One region of the Geodermatophilus sp. SYSU D00691 genome, then DNA from elsewhere that is predicted to be linked to it. Evidence: predicted binding sites of a transcription regulator. Region 1 holds the regulator's gene; each other region holds the start of a gene.
What was found. The regulator LexA, encoded in region 1, represses DNA repair genes until DNA is damaged. The targets are predictions, from matches to a motif close to TCGAACANNTGTTCGA.

Region 2: ACI797_RS04120 (replicative DNA helicase) is a predicted target of LexA. The motif match lies at 3,832-3,847, and genes of this name have one in related genera.
Region 3: recA (recombinase RecA) is a predicted target of LexA. The motif match lies at 2,349-2,364, and genes of this name have one in related genera.

The regions. Positions count from the first base shown of each region.
Region 1 covers NZ_JBJGYZ010000038.1:47,978-54,490, reverse strand. Annotated here, with positions in the region: gene ACI797_RS23100 (ArsR/SmtB family transcription factor) at 1-282, shown strand, start outside; gene hflX (GTPase HflX) at 359-1,774, shown strand; gene ACI797_RS23090 (phosphatase PAP2 family protein) at 1,842-2,585, shown strand; gene ACI797_RS23085 (hypothetical protein) at 2,590-3,627, shown strand; gene lexA (transcriptional repressor LexA) at 3,641-4,450, opposite strand; gene ACI797_RS23075 (LysM peptidoglycan-binding domain-containing protein) at 4,670-5,257, shown strand; gene ACI797_RS23070 (hypothetical protein) at 5,395-6,168, shown strand.
Region 2 covers NZ_JBJGYZ010000004.1:68,421-74,933, reverse strand. Annotated here, with positions in the region: gene ACI797_RS04120 (replicative DNA helicase) at 1,084-3,732, opposite strand; gene ACI797_RS04115 (RidA family protein) at 4,327-4,728, shown strand; gene rplI (50S ribosomal protein L9) at 4,804-5,250, opposite strand; gene rpsR (30S ribosomal protein S18) at 5,262-5,498, opposite strand; gene ACI797_RS04100 (single-stranded DNA-binding protein) at 5,537-6,025, opposite strand; gene rpsF (30S ribosomal protein S6) at 6,028-6,315, opposite strand.
Region 3 covers NZ_JBJGYZ010000047.1:34,727-41,239, forward strand. Annotated here, with positions in the region: gene ACI797_RS25160 (MFS transporter) at 1-823, shown strand, start outside; gene ACI797_RS25165 (MarR family winged helix-turn-helix transcriptional regulator) at 978-1,436, shown strand; gene ACI797_RS25170 (hypothetical protein) at 1,433-2,065, shown strand; gene ACI797_RS25175 (DUF3046 domain-containing protein) at 2,107-2,301, shown strand; gene recA (recombinase RecA) at 2,486-3,523, shown strand; gene ACI797_RS25185 (regulatory protein RecX) at 3,532-4,239, shown strand; gene ctaD (aa3-type cytochrome oxidase subunit I) at 4,318-6,078, opposite strand; gene ACI797_RS25195 (hypothetical protein) at 6,201-6,398, opposite strand.

The DNA of each region.
Region 1 (6,513 bases):
CGGGAGGTGCCCTACCGGGCCACGGGCAAGAGCTGGCTCATGGACGTCGACGACCGGCCGCCCCCGGCGCACGACCCGATCCTCGCCGCCTTCCTCGAGGAGGTGGCCGAGGTGGGGGAGCAGCGGCTGCAGAGCAGCCGCCTCGGCCTGCGGCTGTCGGCCGAGGACCTCGCGCAGTTCCGCCGCCGGCTGCACGCCCTGCTCGACGAGTACGCCCGCCGGCCGGTCGACCCGGAGGGCGAGAAGTGGTCGCTGTACCTCGGGATGCACCCGGAGGCGTGATGCGTTGTACCCGGCGATGACATCTCCCGCACAAACTCAGGTGCCCGCGTCGGACCCCCGTGTCACGCTGGAACCGATGACGACCGCTTCCGAACTCCCCCTCGTCGACGAGCCGGACGACAGCGCCGGCTCCTACGCCCTCGAGGAGCGCAGCGCGCTCCGCCGCGTCGCCGGGCTGTCGACCGAGCTCACCGACGTCACCGAGGTCGAGTACCGCCGGCTGCGCCTCGAGCGCGTCGTGCTGGTCGGGGTCTGGACCGAGGGGACGGCGGCCGACGCCGACCGCTCCCTCGCCGAACTGGCCGCCCTGGCCGAGACCGCCGGCTCCCACGTGCTCGAGGCGGTCAGCCAGCGCCGCTCCACCCCCGACGCCGGCACCTACGTCGGCTCGGGCAAGGCCGCCGAGATCCGCGACATCGTCTCGGCCACCGGCGCCGACACCGTGATCTGCGACGGCGAGCTGACCCCCGGCCAGCTCAACGCCCTGGAGAAGATCCTCAAGGTCAAGGTGGTCGACCGGACCGCGCTGATCCTCGACATCTTCGCCCAGCACGCCACGAGCCGGGAGGGCAAGGCCCAGGTCGAGCTCGCGCAGATGCAGTACATGCTGCCGCGGCTGCGCGGCTGGGGTGAGTCGATGTCCCGGCAGGCCGGTGGCCGGGTCGCCGGCGGTGGCGGCATCGGTACCCGCGGCCCCGGCGAGACCAAGATCGAGACCGACCGGCGGCGGATCCGCGCGCGGATGAGCAAGCTGCGCCGCGAGATAGCCGGCATGTCGACCGCGCGCGCCACGCAGCGGGCCAACCGGGGCCGCAACGCCGTCCCCAGCGTCGCCATCGCGGGCTACACCAACGCCGGCAAGTCCAGCCTGCTCAACCGGCTGACCGGCGCCGGGGTGCTGGTCGAGAACGCGCTGTTCGCCACCCTCGACCCGACGGTCCGCCGGGCCGAGACCGCCGACGGCCGTGAGTACACGCTGACCGACACCGTCGGCTTCGTCCGCCACCTGCCGCACCAGCTCGTCGACGCCTTCCGCTCGACGCTGGAGGAGGTCGCGGCCGCCGACCTGCTCGTGCACGTGGTCGACGGCTCCGACCCCGACCCGCTGGGCCAGATCAACGCCGTGCACACCGTGCTGTCGGAGATCGACGCCTCCGCGGTGCCGGAGCTCATCGTGGTCAACAAGGTCGACGCGATGACCGAGGACGACGTCCTGGCCCTGCGCCAGGCGCTGCCCGGGGCCGTGTGGGTCTCCGCCCGGACCGGGGTGGGCCTCGACCGGCTCCGCGACGAGATCGCGGGGCGGCTGCCGCACCCGGACGTCGACGTCGAGGTGCTGGTGCCCTACGGCCGCGGCGACCTCGTGGCCCGGGTGCACCGCGACGGCGAGGTCCTGTCGGAGCAGCACGAGGCCGGCGGCACACGGCTGACCGCGCGGGTCGACGGCGCCCTCGCCGGCGTCCTCGAGGAGTTCGCGACGCCGATCGCCTGAGCGGCACACGGCACCCGTACGGGTCGATGCAGGTCACGAACGGATCACGGCCCGGTACCGTGAGGCCGTGACGAGCGGCGCGGTGCGGCGGAGGCCCGGGGACGTGTCCGCCGACCCCGGCTCGCCGCCGCAGCCCGTGCGGGTGGTCTCGGTCGGCCGGCCGCCGTGGTGGCTGCTCGGCGTCGCCGCCGTCGTGACGACGGCGGTGACGGTCGACCTGCTCAGCCGCGGCTGGCTGGAGTGGATGGACCTGCGGGTCTCCGAGGTCGTCAGCTCCTGGGGGCTGCGCGACTCCGCCGCCTACTGGCCGGTCTGGGCGGTGACGCAGCTCGGCGGCCGCGGCTTCATCCTGCTCATGCTCGCCGTGCTGGTCGGCTACACGTGCTGGACGCGGCGCACGCTGCTGCCGCTGCTGCGCGTGCTGGTCGCGCTCTTCCTGCTCACCGCGGTCGTCTACAGCTTCAAGTACGGCACCGGCCGGACCGCGCCGGCCTACCCGGGGTCGTTCTTCCACCGGGACGGCGAGTCGTACCCGTCCGGCCACGTGGCCAACGCCGTCCTCATGTGGGGCGTCGCCCGGTGGCAGGCCGTGGAGTTCGGCCTGCCGGCGCCCGTCCAGCGCGCGCTGCGGTGGCTCTCGGTCCTCGGACCGGTCGCCACCGCCGTGGCGATGGTGTCCCTGGACTTCCACTGGGTCACCGACGCCGTCGTCGGGGCGGCCGTGGGCATCCTGCTGCTGGGCGTGGTGCATGCACTCGACGCGACGGTTCTGTCACGCTGGGTTCGTGCCAGAGACGGCCGGCCCGCGTAGTGGCGTGCCCGCGCGCCTGCTGAGGGCCGGCGCGTTCGCCGGCGCGCTCGTGCTCGGCGCCGCCGTCCCGGCCGCGGCCGCCCCCGCCGAGACGCCGCAGGCGGCCACCGACACCGCCGCACCGCAGACGCTGTGCCAGGTGACCGACCCCCGGCTGGCCGAGCTCTCGGGCCTGGTGGTCGTGGGCGACCGCATGGTGGCCCTCGACGACGGCGGCCAGCAGCTCTCCGTCGTCGTCCTCGACACCGCCTGCGCGGTGGTGGAGGTCCGGACCGGTGCGGTGGACCCCTACGACCCCGAGGACCTCGCGGTCGGCGCCGACGGCACCGTCTGGGTGGCCGACATCGGCGACAACCGGCTGGAGCGGCCCTCCGTGGCCGTGCTGGCGCTGCGCCCGGACGGGACCACCGGCGTGTACCGGCTGACCTATCCCGACGGGCCGCACGACGCGGAGTCGCTGCTGCTCGCCCCGGACGGGACGCCGTACCTCGTCACCAAGGAGGTGCTCGGCGCCAGCGGGCTCTACCGGCCCACCGCGCCGCCGGCCGACGGCGGGACCGTGGCGCTGGAGCGGGTGGGCACCGTGACCTTCACGCTGACCGGCACCGAGGGCGGCCCGGTCGGCCGTGCCGGTCAGCTCATGGCGACCGGGGGAGCGGTGTCGCGGGACGGCCGCCTGCTGGCGCTGCGCACCTACACCGACGCCTACGTCTGGCCGCTGAGCGGGTCGGACGTGCCCGGCGCGCTGGCCGGGGAGCCGGTGCGCGTGCCGCTGCCGCCCGCGCCGCAGGGCGAGGCGATCAGCTTCAGCGCGGACGACCGCCAGCTCGTCGTCGCCGGTGAGGGCCTGCCGGGGGACGTGACCGTCGTGCCGACCACGGCCCAGCTCGAGCCGGTGGCCGCCGCGGCGTCGGCGGCGGTCACGGGCGACCCCGCCGGGGGGCCGCCCACGTTCACCGCCGCTCTGGTCGCCGCCGCGGTCGCCACGCTGGTGGTCGGCGTGGGCAGCCTGTTCCGGCGACTCCGGTGGAGCGGGGACTAGCCCCGCCGAGCGGTCAGACCCGGCGCAGGACGGTGACGACCCGGCCGAGGATCGTCGCGTCGTCACCCGGGATGGGCTCGTACGCCGGGTTGTGCGGCAGCAGCCACACGTGCCCGTCGCGGCGCTTGTAGGTCTTGACCGTGGCCTCGCCGTCGATCATGGCCGCGACGATCTCGCCGTTCTCGGCCGTGGGCTGCTGGCGCACGACGACCCAGTCGCCGTCGCAGATCGCGGCCTCGACCATGGAGTCACCGGCGACCTTGAGCATGAACAGCGTGCCGTCGCCGACGAGCTCGCGCGGCAGCGGGAAGACGTCCTCCACGGCCTGCTCGGCGAGCACCGGGCCGCCGGCGGCGATCCGGCCGACGAGGGGGACGTAGGTGGGTGCCGGCACGGCGGTGTCGTCGTTGCCGGTGGCCGCCGCGGCCGGCAGGGACTGCTCGCCGGGCAGCCGCACGTCGAGGGCGCGGGGGCGGTTGGGGTCGCGGCGCAGCCAGCCCTTCTTCTGCAGCACCGAGAGCTGGTGCGCCACGGAGGAGGCCGACGACAGCCCGACCGCCTCGCCGATCTCGCGCACCGAGGGCGGGTAGCCGCGCCGCTCGACGGAGTCGCGGATGACCTCCAGGACGCGGCGCTGCCGCTGGGTGAGCCCGTCGCCGGCCTCGCCGCGGTCGGGGAAGGCGCGCACGGCCGCGGTCCGCTCCTCCGTCGCGGTCCCGGTCGCCCCGGCCGGCTCGCCGGCGCCCGCGGCGCGGCGCCGGGTGCCCGTGCCGCCGTCGCCGGGTGCCCGGCGTCCGCCCGACGTCCCCCTCGTGCTCGCCACGTCTCCTCCTCGCCCGCCGGGCCGGTGCAGCCGTCCCGCGCGTCCGTCGTCGTCGGTAGCAGACGGTAGCGCTGTCGACGCGAACTATCAAACACACGTTCGAAGCCAGGCCGTGTCGGGTCGCTTCTGTCGGCGGCCTCCGGTAGACATCGCACGGACGTTCGATTCGAACACCTGTTCGGGAACGTCGGGGATCCGCAACATCCGGGAGGAGTGGCCGTGGGAAGCGTGCAGCAGGCCGTGCTGGAGTTCGACGAGTCGGTGCAGGCGCCCTGGCGCCCGTCGCTGCGCTCCGTCGCCTGCCCGCCCGAGGTGGCGCGGCCGGCCAGGGCGCCGCAGTCCGCGCCGCGTGCCGGGGCCGGGAGGGCGCCGGCCGCGACCCCGCCGGCCCCCCGGCCCCGCCGGCCCGCGCCGGGCGGGCAGGTCCCCGCCACGGGTCCGGCCGCCCCGGTGCGGCCCGTGCGGGGCGGTGGCTGCACCGCTCCCCCGCGGGCCGCTGCGACGCGCCCGGAGCCGGCCCCGCTCCGGTTGACCCGGCGCGCCCGGCGGATGGCGGTCGCGCTGGCCCTGGGTGCCGGGGTGGCGGTGGGCTCCTGGCTGGGTCCGCTGGTCACCGGCGGCGGCGAGGACGGGCTGCAGCTGGTGGGGGAGAGCCGGGTCGTGGTCCAGCCGGGGGACACGCTGTGGTCCATCGCCGGCGCGGTGGCCGGCGACGAGGACGTCCGCGCCGTCGTCGACGCGCTGCAGCGGGTCAACCACCTCGACGGCACCGAGCTGGTGCCGGGGCAGGTCCTCGAACTGCCGTGAGCGCCGACCGGCCGGGCGCCACCTCCGAGCCGAGCGGGTGCCGCAAGGACACCGACAAGATCGAGGTGCCGACTTCGTCAACCCTCAGTACCCGTAGCTTCACGCTGTGTACTGACTCCGGCGCATACGGTCGTCGCGTGCCAGGCGCCATCGAGAGTCGTGCAGCGGTGTTCACCAGTTCACCCCAGGCCGTCGAGGTCTACTCGGCGGGCGAGTGGCTGCCCGGTTCGCTGCTCGGCTGGCGCCACGACGCCGAGGGCGGGTGCCAGGTGTGGGTGCGGCTCGCCGTGGGCGGCGTCGAGGAGTCGGTGTGGACCGGCCTCGACTGCCTGCGCCTGCCGGAGCGCCACCTGACCGTGGCGCCCGCGCCGGCCGTGAACGCGGTCGCGACCGCCACCGAGGCCGTCGGGGAGGACATGGCCGCGACGCGCAGCATGCGCCTGACCGACGTCTCCGCCACCGGCCCCGCCCGTCGGGGCCGTCCCGCGGCGCCGGGCGCCGCGCGCGCCGGCGCCGTGTCCGACCTGGCCGCCACCCGCGGGTTCCCGGCGGTCCGGGACGACGCCGCCAGCCGGGCGAGCCACCCCGCCGGCCGGCGCCGTCGCGCCGACTCGCGCGTCGTGGGTGAGACGGCCGAGTTCCCGGCGGTCGGTGTGGCCGTGCCCGTCGGTCGGCACCGGGCGCCGGCTTCCCCGTCGGGGTCGGGCCGGCACCGCGCCGCGGACACCGGCGTGCTGGCCGCGGTGATCGAGGAGCCGGTGCGCGTGCCCGCTCCGCGGCTCCCCGAGGTGGTCCCCTCGCCCGAGCCGGACCTGTACACGCGGCCGATGCGCCTGGACGGCGTCGGGCGCGGCGGGTCCGCGCCACGGCCGCGTGCCGCGCACCGGGACGACACCCTCACCGGCGTCTGACGGGCCCGATCCGCGGTACCGGCGTCCCTCCGGGGTCCGCTCGGTGTGCCCCCGGGCCGCCCGTGGCGGGTCACGCAGGATGCGCCCCTACCGCACCGGGCACAACGCGGCGGGCGCGTCGCGCGGCGTGTCGTGTGACTCCTGCGCCGCGTTGTTGCGGCTGGTCACGGCCGAGTCTCGGTGGAACAGAACTCTCGCGGGTCGTCTTGCACATGTAGTGGAGCCCGGCCTAGGGTTCCCCCACATCTAGTAGTTACAGGTCTGTAAGACCGTCCACACCCGATCCTCAGGTTCTCCCCGGGACATCCACCGGATGTCCCCAGGAGAGTCCACAGGACCGGTCCG
Region 2 (6,513 bases), on a different contig from region 1:
TGTAGTTTGCTTCAACTTCCCAGCCTCGGACATGCGGGTAACCTGTATGTCGAGGTCGTCAGAGGTCAACTCGGGATTCTTTTGCAGAAGTTCCGCATAGTCCCACCGTGTCAGACGACCGTGTGACTGGATGTGTTCCGCAATAGCCCGATTAGCGATCTCCAGCGTGGCCGCGAACCGGTCCTCGGCAAGGTCTCCCTGCCGCATTGCAGCCGTCCCCGTTTCGGCAACCTGGGTCACTGATCCCCCTCGGTGGTGGTGGTTCGTTAGTATTCTCGGCGGCCGTCGGGCTCGGTTGACGCGGCGGGGTGATTCCGACCCACGTCCGGCGTGTCGGAACACTGCGTCAACGCCGCCAGCGGAAAAAGTGACTCTGAGTGATCAGCGGGCATGCATGAGCCCGCTCTGCGCCATGAGGGCCGGATACTGCAGGGCCCCAAGAATGCGGATCTTGCTCCCGCCAGGAACTCGGGACGCATTTGCCCACTGTAGCGGAGAAAACCGCTGTGACGGAACTGCAGCGCGCCGCGCTTTTTGCCAGGGAGGCTTGGGCTTTCGTTGACGCATCCGAGAATGCACGCCTACCCGTCTTCACCTGTGGTCGGAGACGGCTTCTCTCGGCAGGGGCTCCGGGCCCCCATGGAACGTCCGCTCGCATGCCTTCTCCAACGTCACGCGCCCGTGTGCCTGAAGTGGACGGTGGCCAGCGCGTCTACACCCCGGCTCACCCTTAGGCACCTGCGGAAGGCCGAGGGAGGAGCGCGGATGAACAGCGGGACGTCGCGTGGCGTGGCCGCGTCCGGCGCTTGCTCGGGTCTCCGTCCACGCTGCGAAGCAGTTCAACGACGCGACTAAGACGCTCGCGACTGGGGGAGGCGTCCGTGAAGGCCCAGGGAGGCGCTACATCAGCAGGTGTGGTCGCGACAGCACAATGGCGCGAGTGTGCCGGTGACGGCTCGTGACACTTTTCCACAGCCACGGATGACGCCCAAACGTCGCAACTGATGACGTTCCAGCGTCGTCTCCCGGTGACAACTCATGTCGCGGGCCGCCTCAAGGTCGTCGTTCGACACTCGGCAGTCGTCAGTTGGCCATGTCAACGAACCGGCTGTAATGGCCCTGGAAAGCCACGGTGACATTCGCCGTCGGACCATTCCGGTGCTTCACGAGCATGATGTCCGCCTCACCGGCCCGAGGGGATTCCTTCTCGTACATGTCCTCGCGGTGGATCATCATGACCATATCGGCGTCCTGCTCGATGCTGTTGTGGACAGCCATTCCGTCGGCGATGAAGTTGTGGCCGCCGAGCACCGTCGCGTCGAAGACCTCTTCCTCCGCGCCCTGCTCGATCGACACGATCTCGTCCCAGAGCACGTCGTTGACGGCCTGCATCTCGAGGTCGGCGTCGTCGAGGATCTCCGCGATCCGGCCCAGGCGCTCCCGGCTGGGCGCGTGCTTCCACATCGCGCTGCCGCAGAACGCCGAGCCCATCGCCGCGGCGAACGCGCGGTGGGTCATGCCCTTCTCCGCCAGGACGTCCCGGACCTTGTCCCACACCTGCACCGGGATGGTGTCGACGTTGGGGTTGCCGGACTGCGCCCGCACGATCTCGAGCAGGCGTGCGGCCGCCTCTCCACGGGCACCGTGCACACCGATCTCATTGAGGAACCGGCGCTGGTCGTCGCAGCCGCTGATGTCCAGCGTCCAGCCGTCCCGGTAACCGCTCTTCCCCACCCGTCGGATCCGGCAGGAGATACCGAAACGGAGCAGCAATCGGGAGATGTCGTCGACCAGCGCTCCGCTCGTGGAGGCGTAGTAGACGCGTCCGCCACGGCCGTTCTTGTTCACCGTGACGGAACCGTCGGTGGCCCACAGGTGCCGCAGGAACAGCGAGATCTGCTTCTTCGGCAGGCAGAAGACCGGCTCCGGCACGAATTTCTCGTGGCTGCGCAGCCCGAACAGGCCGAGCTCGTCCAACCAGGCGGCGATCGGGTTCCGCTTGCCGTGCGTCAGCGGGAAGGGCGCCCGCAGCCGCAGCGTGGTGCAGCGAGCCGCTTCGTAGTCGTCCCGCACCGCGACGACGCCGAAGTGCAGGGCGGCCGTGGTGACGGCACGCAGGTTGGCCTCGTCGATGGAGGCGTAGCGCAGCGGCTGGCGCTTGACGAAGCTGCCGTCGCCGATCAGGTGCCCCAGCAGGACGGCCTTCTCGTCCTCCCAGACGGTCATCCGGTCGGGGGCCGGGACGTGGCGGGGCACCGCGATCCGGTCACCCGGCGCCAGCTCACCCAGCGGCCGGAAGCCGTCGTAGGTCAGGAACGGGTGGTTCGCGGTCGCTCGCACGGTCTTGCCGGACGCGGTGGTCAGCTGGAAGACCTGCTTCCGCCCCGTCGGGAAGACGTGGGTCAGGTGCCGGCGGACGTACCGCAGGTTGTCGTCGAGCGACCAGACCGGGACGTCCTTCTGGCCAGACTCGAACAGCTCACCCATCGTCACCTCGGCGCCGGTGTCGGCGCGCAGGATCCGGGTGTCCGCGGTCAGGCAGCCCGACTCACGGAGGTCGGAGAGCATCGGCTTCTTGTCCTGCCGCTGCTCGGACCCACGGTTCAGCTGGCTCATCGCGATGACCGGCACCTCGAGCTCCTTGGCCAGGAGCTTCAGCGCACGGGAGAACTCGGAGACCTCCTGCTGCCGGCTCTCGACCTTCTTGCCCGAGGTCATGAGCTGGAGGTAGTCGATGACGACGAGCTTGAGGTCGTTGCGCTGCTTGAGCCGCCGCGCCTTGGCACGGATCTCCATCATCGTCATGTTCGGCGAGTCGTCGATGTAGAGCGGCGCGTCGGCGACCTCACCCATGCGGCGGGCGAGCTTGGACCAGTCCTCGTCGGAGAGCGTGCCGGCGCGCATGTGGTGCAGCGGCACCTTCGCCTCGGCCGACAGCAGACGCATGGTGATCTCGTGCTTGCTCATCTCGAGCGAGAAGATGCAGGTCGCTTGATGGTTCTTGATCGCGGCGGAACGTGCGATGTCCAATCCCAGGGTGCTCTTGCCCACGCCAGGCCGGGCCGCTATGACGACCATCTGACCGGCCTGCAGGCCGTTGGTCAGCTCGTCGAGGTCGCGGATGCCGGTGGGCACGCCCCGGCTGACGCCGCCGCGCGAGGCGATCGCGTCGAGCTCGTCCATGGTCGGCTGTAGGATGTCCTCGAGGCGCGAGTAGTCCTCGCTCATCCGCTTCTCGGTGACCTCGTAGATCTCCTGCTGCGCGCGGTCGACGATGTCGTCGACGTCGCCGCGCCCGCCGGCCGCGCCGTAGCCCAGCTGCACGACCCGGGTGCCGGCCTCGACCAGCCGGCGCAGCGTGGCCTGCTCGGCGACGATCTGCGCGTAGTAGCCGGCGTTGGCCGCGGTCGGCGTCGACTGGATGAGCGTGTGCAGGTAGACCGCGCCGCCCATCTTGGACAGCTGGTCGGTGCGGTTCAGCTCGGCGCTGACGGTGATGGCGTCGGCCGGCTCACCGCGGCCGTACAGGTCGAGGATCGTGTCGTAGATGACCTGGTGGGCGGGGCGGTAGAAGTCGTTGCCGTTGAGGACCTCGACGACGTCGGCGATCGCGTCCTTGCTCAGCAGCATGCCGCCGAGCACCGACTGCTCGGCCGCGACGTCCTGCGGCGGCTGGCGGTCGTACTCGGGTGCCGAAGGCACCGGCCGGCTGAACTCGTCGGCGACTGCCACGCCGAACCCCTCCATCCACTCTCTGCGCACCCGCGAGCAGACCCCCGGCCCCTGGCCGGGGGTCTGGTGGGGGAAGCACCAGGACGCGACACGCACGACTCGAACACTTGTTCGGGTCGGTTCTACCGCCGGGGGCCGACAACTCCGGGCTCCGGCGGCGAGCGAGGAAGACGTTAGGAAGCGCGGACGGACCAGTCCAACACCCGTGGGGACGTCGTTCTGCACAACTTGTGGACAAGTCGGTGGATGGACGCATGTCGACATGTGGAGAGCGGTCGGGACAGCCGCCGTACACCCGCCGTCTTCCGGCCCGCCACCTGCGCGAAGGCTGCCCACCGCCTGTGGACGGGAGAAAGACGGGAACTTCCCGCGCGTCGTCCCCCGGCGTGTCGCCGACGCCGTCCGTCGGGGCCCAGCCGCCCCAGTGTCCACAGGGCGCGTCGGTCACCCTCGAGGCGCTGAGGGATGCGGAGAGTCGGCGTCCACGCCGTGTCGTGCTGCTGCCCGGCGTCGACGACCTCCGGGGGACCGCCGCCGGTCCAGCATTGTCGTCCACGCCGGCCGGGAGCCGGCATCGAGCGGAAGGAGCCCGCGATGGCGCTGACCCGAACCCCCGTCAACCCCTGGGCCTGGTCGCGGGCCTACGGCTTCAACCAGGCAGAGGTCGTGGAGGGCGCGAGCCGGGTGCTGGTGCTCTCCGGGCAGGCCGCGACGGCGGAGGACGGCTCGCCGCAGCACGTGGGCGACCTCGCTGCCCAGGTCGATCTGGCCCTGGACAACGTCGAGGCCGTGTTGCGGGACGCCGGCATGACGCTGGGCAACGTGGTCCGCATCCAGGTCTTCACGACCGACGTCGACGCGATGCTGGGGGCGTGGGAGGGCCTCGCGAAGCGGTTCGCGGCGGCCGGCGGGACGTTCACCAGCACGCTGATCGGGGTCACCCGCCTCGCGTTCCCCGAGCTGGTGGTGGAGATCGAGGCCACGGCCGTCGCCTAGCGGCGCGCGGAGGCCGGAAACGCCGCGAGGGGCGCCGGACCAGCAGGTCCGGCGCCCCTCGCGGGCCGTTTCCGGCTATGCGGGGACGACGTCGATCTTCAGCTGCGTCGTGACCTCGGGGTGCACCCGCACCGTGACGGTGTGCTCGCCGGTGGTCTTGATGCTGCTGGGCAGCTCGATCCGGCGACGGTCGAGCTCCGGGCCGCCGGCGGCGGTGACCGCGGCGGCGACGTCGGCGGTGGTGACGCGGCCGAACAGCCGGCCCTCGGCGCCGGCGCGGGCCGGCACGCGGACGGTGAGCCCGCTGAGGCGCCCGGCCACGGCCTGCGCGTCCTCGTGCGAGCGCACCTCGCGGGTGGCACGCGCCCGGCGCAGCGACTCCACCTGCTTCTCGGCCCCACGGGTGGCCTGGATGGCCAGCCCGCGCGGCAGGAGGTAGTTGCGGCCGTAGCCGCCCTTGACCTCGACGGTGTCACCGGAGCTGCCGAGCCCGGTGACCTCCTGCGTGAGGATCAGCTTCATCGTGCTCATGGTCAGCGCGCCGTCGAGGTGTAGGGCAGCAGGGCCATCTCACGGCTGTTCTTCACGGCCGTGGCGACGTCCCGCTGGTGCTGGCTGCAGTTGCCGCTGACGCGGCGGGCACGGATCTTGCCGCGGTCGGAGATGAACTTCCGCAGCAGCGCCGTGTCCTTGTAGTCGATGTAGGTCGCCTTGTCCTTGCAGAACTGGCAGACCTTCTTCTTGGGCTTGCGAACGGGTGGCTTGGGCACCGGGGTTCTCCAGGAAAGAGGTGTGTGAGGGGAAAGGCTCAGAAGGGCGGCTCGTCGGACGGACCGGCGGGCGTCGACCAGGGGTCGCTGGCACCGCCGCCACCGCCGAAGCCGCCGCCACCGCCACCGCCGCCGCCACCGAAGCCGCCGCCACCCTCACCGCGCGAGGCGCGGGTGACCTTGGCCGTGGCGTACCGGAGCGAGGGGCCGATCTCGTCGACCTCCAGCTCGATGACGGTGCGCTTCTCGCCTTCCTTGGTCTCGAACGAGCGCTGCTTGAGCCGGCCGGTCACGATGACCCGGGAGCCGCGGGTCAGGGACTCGGCGACGTTCTCCGCCGCCTGCCGCCAGACGTTGCAGCGGAGGAACAGCGCCTCGCCGTCCTTCCACTCCTGCGACTGGCGGTCGAAGGTCCGCGGCGTGGAGGCCACGGTGAAGTTGGCGACGGCAGCGCCGGAGGGCGTGAAGCGCAGCTCCGGATCGGCGGTCAGGTTGCCGATCACGGTGATGACGGTCTCGCCGGCCATGGTCAGTGGACCTCGGGCCGCATCAGCTTCGTGCGCAGGACCGACTCGTTGAGGTTGAGCTGCCGGTCGAGCTCGGCCACGTCGGCCGGCTCGGCCTGGATGTCGATGACGGCGTAGATGCCCTCGACCTGCTTCTTGATCTCGTAGGCCATGCGGCGACGGCCCCAGATCTCGGTCTTCACGGTGCCGCCGGCCTTGGTCACGACCGTCAGGAACCGGTCGAGGGAGGGCGCGATCGTGCGCTCCTCCAGGTCGGGGTCGAGGATGACCATCAGTTCGTAGTGACGCACGGAGAACCCCACCTCCTCTGGTCTGGACGGCTGCAGTCGGTCTGCAGCAGGAGGGTCGTACACGCGTCGCGCGCCCCGGCACCGGCCGGAACGCGCCTCGACAAGGCTACCAGCGCCCCGGAGCGGCCCGGTCCGCCGTCCACAGGCGCCCGCGTTCCACGGGGAACGCGGCGCGGCCGCCGCCCCGCAGCGGGACGG
Region 3 (6,513 bases), on a different contig from region 1:
CACCACGGTCGGGTCGGTGCTCGGCCCCAACCTCGCCGGCCCGGGCGACGACCTCGGGCGGGCCCTCGGCCTGCCGGCCCTCGGCGGTGCCTTCGTCGTCTCGGTCGCCGTCTTCGGCGTGGTGGCCGCCGGCCTGGTGCTGTTCCTGCGGCCCGATCCGCTGCTGCTGGCGCGGCGCCTCGGCGGCTCCGGCGGGCCGGTCGGCCGCCCCCGCGGCGCGACGGCCGCGGCGCTGCGGGCGGTGTGGGCCGAGCCGGGCGGCCGGCTGGGGCTGACCGCCGTCGTCGTCGCCCACTCGGTGATGGTGGGCGTGATGGTCATGACCCCGGTGCACATGGGGCATGCCGGCGGCGACGAGGGCGCCACCCTGCGCGTCATCGGCCTGGTGATCAGCGTGCACGTGGCCGGCATGTACCTGTTCTCACCGCTCGTCGGGCTGCTCGCCGACCGGGCGGGTCGCACGGCGACGGTCGCCGTCGGTGCGGTGCTGCTGCTCGCCGCGACCGCGCTGGCCGGCACCGCGGCGCCCGGTGCCGCCGTCCAGCTGGGCGCCGGGCTGTTCCTGCTCGGCCTGGGCTGGTCGTGCGGGCTGATCGCCGGCTCGACGCTGGTCACCGAGGCGGTCGCGGTCGAGCTGCGGCCGCGGGCACAGGGCGGCACCGACCTGCTCATGGGCCTGGGCGCCGCGGTCGCCGGGGCGGTCGGCGGCCCGCTGCTCGCCGTCGGCGGGTTCGGGCTGGTCGCCACGGTCTCGGCGGTGCTGGTGCTGCCGCTGGCGGTCGTCTGGGCCGGGCGGCTGCTGGCCGCTCAGCGGTCCCGGTAGCCGCGGATCAGCAGCACGATCGTCACCACCAGGCAGAGCGCGATCCCGACCTGCAGGACGGCGTCCCAGAAACCCGAGCCCGTGCTGAGCCCCATGGCAGGAGAGTAGTCCCGGCTGATATCGTGAAGGTACTTCACGGTGAAGGGACTTCCGCATGCATGGTGATGCGACGGCGGTGCTCGACCGCATCCTTGAGCTCGTCGCCGTGCTCGAGGTGGACACCCGCGAGGGGCTCGCCCGTGACGGGCTGACGCCGGCCCGCGCGCACCTGATCTGGGAGCTCCAGCACCGCGGTCCGCTGCCGCAGCGCGCGCTGGCCGAGGCGCTCCGGGTCAGCCCCCGCAACGTCACCGGCCTCGTCGACGGGCTGGTCGAGAGCGGCTTCGTCACCCGCGAGCCGCACCCGACCGACCGGCGCGCAACGCTGGTCTCCTTCACGCCCCACGGCGCGGAGGTGGCCGCCCGGCTCGAGCGCGAGCACGACGAGTTCGCCCGCATCCTCTTCGCCGACCTCCCCGCCGACCGCTTCCGCGCCTTCGCCGACGTCCTCGACCACGTGCTGGCCCGGCTGCGCGAGCACGGGGTCTCCCTCGACGCGCAGGCCGAGCGGTGAGCGGCCGGCTCGCGGCCGCCGGCCGCCTGGCGCGGATGGCGCTGGTCTACGAGATCGGGATGTGGCGCAGCCTGTTCCGCTGGGTCACCCGCCGGCCGGCCGTCGGCAGCGGGACGGCGTTCCCCTACGCGGGCGTCGTCACCCCCGTCATCTGGGCGTTCATCCTCGTCTCGGCGATCGAGATCCCGGTCTTCCACCTGCTGGTGCCCTGGGAGACGGTGCGCTTCGCCGTGGACCTCGCCGGGGTCTACGGGCTGCTCTGGATGGTCGGGATGCTCGCCGGCCTCAAGGTGCACCCGCACGTCGTGGAGGACGGCGGGCTGCGGGTGCGCAACGGCACGGCGGTCGACGTGCTGCTGCCCTGGGCGGACATCGCGTCGGTGCGGCTGCGCACGCGCTCGCTCGAGGGGATGCGCAACATCCAGGTGGCGGGCGAGGGGCCCGGCCGCGCGCTGTCGGTCGGCGTGGGCAGCCAGACCGCCGTGGACGTCGAGCTGCGCGAGCCGCGCGTGCTGCCGGTGCGCCGGACCGGGGGCGAGCCGGTCGCCGTCGTGCGCCTCTACGCCGACGACGCCAAGGCGCTGGCCGCCCGGCTGCGGGCCGAGCTGTCGGCGCGGGCGCCGTCCTGACGTCCCGGCGGGCGGCCGTCCCGACGGGTTAGCGTCGGGGTGTGCGCCTGCAGGAGTTCTGGTCCCGCCTCCGCGACCACTTCGGCACCATGCGGGCCGAGAGCGTGGCGCGCGACCACGTCTTCGCCTCCCTCGGTGGGCGCAGCGCGGTCGACGCGATCGACGCGGGGGTGCCCGTCCGGCGGGTCTGGCTGGCCATCTGCGAGGAGTTCGAGGTCCCCGCGAAGCTGCGGTGACCGATGTGCGCGTGACCGCTGTGACGGGTGGCGTGTCGACATGGCGATCGAACGCCTGTTCGGTCTAGAGTGCGTCCACAGGTGACCTCGCTCTCCACAGGTCCACCCGATCACCCGAAAGTGTCGGACCCCCGCCCTAGCGTCGATCCCGACCGCTCCACGTGACTTCCCGAAGGTGAGCACCATGGCAACGCTCGACCGCGACAAGGCCCTCGACATGGCCCTCGCCCAGATCGACAAGCAGTTCGGCAAGGGCTCCGTCATGCGCCTGGGGGACAGCACCGCCCAGGCCATCAAGGTCATCCCGACCGGCTCGATCGCCCTCGACATCGCGCTGGGCATCGGGGGCCTGCCCCGCGGCCGCGTGATCGAGGTGTACGGCCCCGAGGCCTCCGGCAAGACCACGGTCGCCCTGCACGCGGTGGCCAACGCCCAGGCCGCCGGCGGCATCGCGGCCTTCATCGACGCCGAGCACGCGCTCGACCCCGAGTACGCCCGGGCCATCGGCGTCGACACCGACGCCCTGCTGGTCAGCCAGCCCGACACCGGTGAGCAGGCGCTGGAGATCGCCGACATGCTCATCCGCTCCGGCGCGCTCGACATCATCGTCATCGACTCGGTCGCCGCGCTCGTGCCGCGGGCCGAGATCGAGGGCGAGATGGGTGACAGCCACGTCGGCCTGCAGGCCCGGCTGATGAGCCAGGCGCTGCGCAAGATCACCGGTGCGCTGAACAACTCCGGCACCACCGCGATCTTCATCAACCAGCTGCGCGAGAAGGTCGGCGTCGTCTACGGCTCGCCCGAGGTCACCACCGGTGGTCGCGCGCTGAAGTTCTACGCCTCCGTCCGGCTCGACGTGCGCCGCATCGAGACCCTCAAGCAGGGCACCGAGGCGGTCGGCAGCCGGGTGCGGGTCAAGGTCGTCAAGAACAAGGTGGCCGCCCCGTTCAAGCAGGCCGAGCTCGACCTGCTGTGGGGCACCGGGTTCAGCCGCGAGGGCGGCTTGATCGACGCCGGTGTCGAGAACGGCTTCATCCGCAAGTCCGGCGCCTGGTACACGTACGAGGGCGACCAGCTGGGCCAGGGCAAGGAGAACGTCCGCGCCTTCCTCCGCGACAACCCCGACCTCGCCGACGAGATCGAGAAGAAGGTCAAGGAGAAGCTCGGCATCGGCGCCACCCTCGACGCCCCCGTCGAGGCGCCGGCCCCGGTCGACTTCTGAGCTCGCCGATGACCTCCCGGACGACCCGCCGGCCGCGTGCCGGCGGGTCGCGCCGCCGGGGTCCCTCCGAGGGGGACGCCGGAGCGCCGCCATCCAGGTCTGCTCCCGGGGCCCGGCCAGAGCGTGCGCGGGACGGGGAGGAGCAGGTCCTCTCCTCGGTCGACGCGCCCGGCGCCCCCGAGGACGAGCCCGGCGACCCGGAGGCCGTCGCCCGGGCGATCTGCCTCCGGGCGCTGACCGGCGCGGCCAAGACCCGCCAGCAGCTGGCCGACCTGCTGGCCAAGCGCGGTGTGCCCGACGAGGCGGCCACGGCCGTGCTCGACCGGTTCACCGAGGTGGGCCTCATCGACGACGCCGCGTTCGCCCGGGCCTGGGTGAGCAGCCGGCAGGCCGGTCGCGGGCTCGCCCGGCGGGCCCTGGGCGCCGAGCTGCGCGCCAAGGGCGTCGCGCCCGAGGTGGCCGCCGAGGCGCTGGAGGAGGTCGACCCGCAGGACGAGTGGGACGCCGCGCGCCGCCTGGTGGCCCGGCGGCTGCCGTCCATGCAGCGGCTCGACCGGCAGACCGCCGAGCGCCGGCTGATCGGCATGCTCGCGCGCAAGGGCTACGGCGGTGGGCTGGCCGCCCACGTCGTCCGCGAGGCGCTCGACGAGCGGGGCACCGAGGACGACGCCGACGCATCCCACCCCGACCTCGGCCTGGACGCCTTTCTCCCCTGACGCCGGGCGACCTGCCGGAACGGCCCCCGGCAGGGTCCGCCGCGAGCGTGCGAGCGGTGAGGGCAGGGGGGCGTTCGGCTAGGTGGGGTCGGGGTCCTTCGGGCCCTGCCGGCGGCCCTCCGACGCCCCGATCTCGCTCACGCCGCCGTACGGCTCGTGCCGCTTGCCCATGTGCGCCTCCGCGTCGAGCCGCTCGATGAGGTGCGGGTAGTGCGCCTCGAACGCCGGGCGGTTGGACCGGATGCGCGGGATCTCGAGGAAGTTGTGCCGCGGCGGCGGCGAGGACGTCGCCCACTCCAGCGAGTTGCCGTGGCCCCAGGGGTCGTCGCGCAGCGCCAGCGGCCCGTGCCGCCACGACTTCACCACGTTGAAGAGGAACGGGACGATCGAGGCGCCGAGCACGAAGCTGAAGATCGACGAGATGGTGTTCAGCACCGTGAACTCGTCGGTGGGCAGGTAGTCCACGTAGCGGCGCGGCATGCCCTCGCTGCCCAGCCAGTGCTGCACCAGGAACGTGCCGTGGAAGCCGATGAACGTCATCCAGAACTGAAGCTTGCCCAGCCGCTCGTCGAGCATCCGGCCGCACAGTTTCGGGAACCAGAACGCGATGCCGGCGTTGGCGGCGAACACGACGGTGCCGAAGACGACGTAGTGGAAGTGCGCGACGACGAAGTAGCTGTCGTTGAGGTGCCAGTCCAGCGGCGGTGAGGCCAGCAGCACGCCGGTGAGGCCGCCCAGGAGGAAGGTCACCAGGAAGCCGACCGCCCACAGCATGGGGGTCTCGAAGCTGAGCTGGCCCTTCCACATGGTGCCGATCCAGTTGACGAACTTGATACCGGTCGGGACGGCGATCAGGTAGGTCAGGAAGCTGAAGAACGGCAGCAGAACCGCGCCGGTGGCGAACATGTGGTGCGCCCAGACCGCGAACGACAGGAAGCCGATCGAGATCGTCGCGAAGACCATGCCCTTGTAGCCGAACAGCGGCTTGCGGCTGAACACCGGGATGACCTCGGTGATGATGCCGAAGAACGGCAGCGCGATGATGTAGACCTCGGGGTGGCCGAAGTACCAGAACAGGTGCTGCCACAGCATCGGGCCGCCGTTCTCGTCGGAGTAGACGAGCGCGCCGAGGTTGCGGTCGGCCAGCAGGCCGAACAGCGCCGCGGTCAGGATCGGGAACGCGATCAGCACGAGCAGGCTCGTGATCAGGGTGTTCCAGGTGAAGATCGGCATCCGGAACATGGTCATGCCGGGTGCGCGCAGGGTGACGATCGTGGTGGCGAAGTTGACCGCGCCGAGGATCGTGCCCAGGCCGGAGACGGCCAGGCCGGCGATCCAGAGGTTGGCGCCTGCCCCCGGGCTGTGCACCACGTCTGACAGCGGCGTGTAGGCGTACCAGCCGAAGTCGGCTGCACCGCCCGGGGTGAGGAAGCCGGCCACCGCGATCGAGCTGCCGAAGAGGAACAGCCAGTACGAGAACGCGTTCAGCCGCGGGAACGCCACGTCGGGCGCGCCGATCTGCAGCGGCATGATCAGGTTGCCGAACGCGAAGAACAGCGGCGTCGCGAAGAACAGCAGCATGATCGTGCCGTGCATGGTGAACAGCTGGTTGTACTGCTCGGGTGAGAGGAACTGCAGGCCCGGCCGGGCCAGCTCGCCCCGGATGAGCATCGCCATGAAGCCGCCGACGACGAACCACACGAACGACGTGACCAGGTACATCAGGCCGATCGTCTTGTGGTCGGTGGTCCGCAGGAGGTTGGAGAGCCGCGACCCCTTGACGGGGTGAGCGGACGGGCTCGGCCGGCTGACGATCGGCTTCGGGGCGATCGCGGTCATGCCGCCACCTCCACGCGGCCGCCGGGAGACGGCCACCCAGGACCAGCCGCGTGAGGGCTGCACGCGGCGCAACCATCGTGGCGCACTCGGGCGGCGAGCGAAACTCGTGCGCCCGCGGGGATTCAGGCGCCGGCGACCCAGGCGAGCAGGTCGACCGCGACGCCGTCCGGCGCGTCGGCGTCCGCCACCAGCCAGGCGGGGTCCCGCGGCGCGCCCGCGGCCAGCCACCGCCCGATCTGCACCTCGAAACCCCGGCCGGGCCGGCCGGCGGGCCCGAGGAGCGCGACGTCGACGACGGTGCCGTCCGCGCTCCGCAGCACCACGCGGCACCGGCAGCGGGGGGGGGGGGGGGCGGGGGGCCCCCCCCCCCCCCCCCCCCCCCGCCCGCCCCCCCCCCCGGGGGCCCCCCGCGCCGCGGCCCCCCCCCCCCCCCCC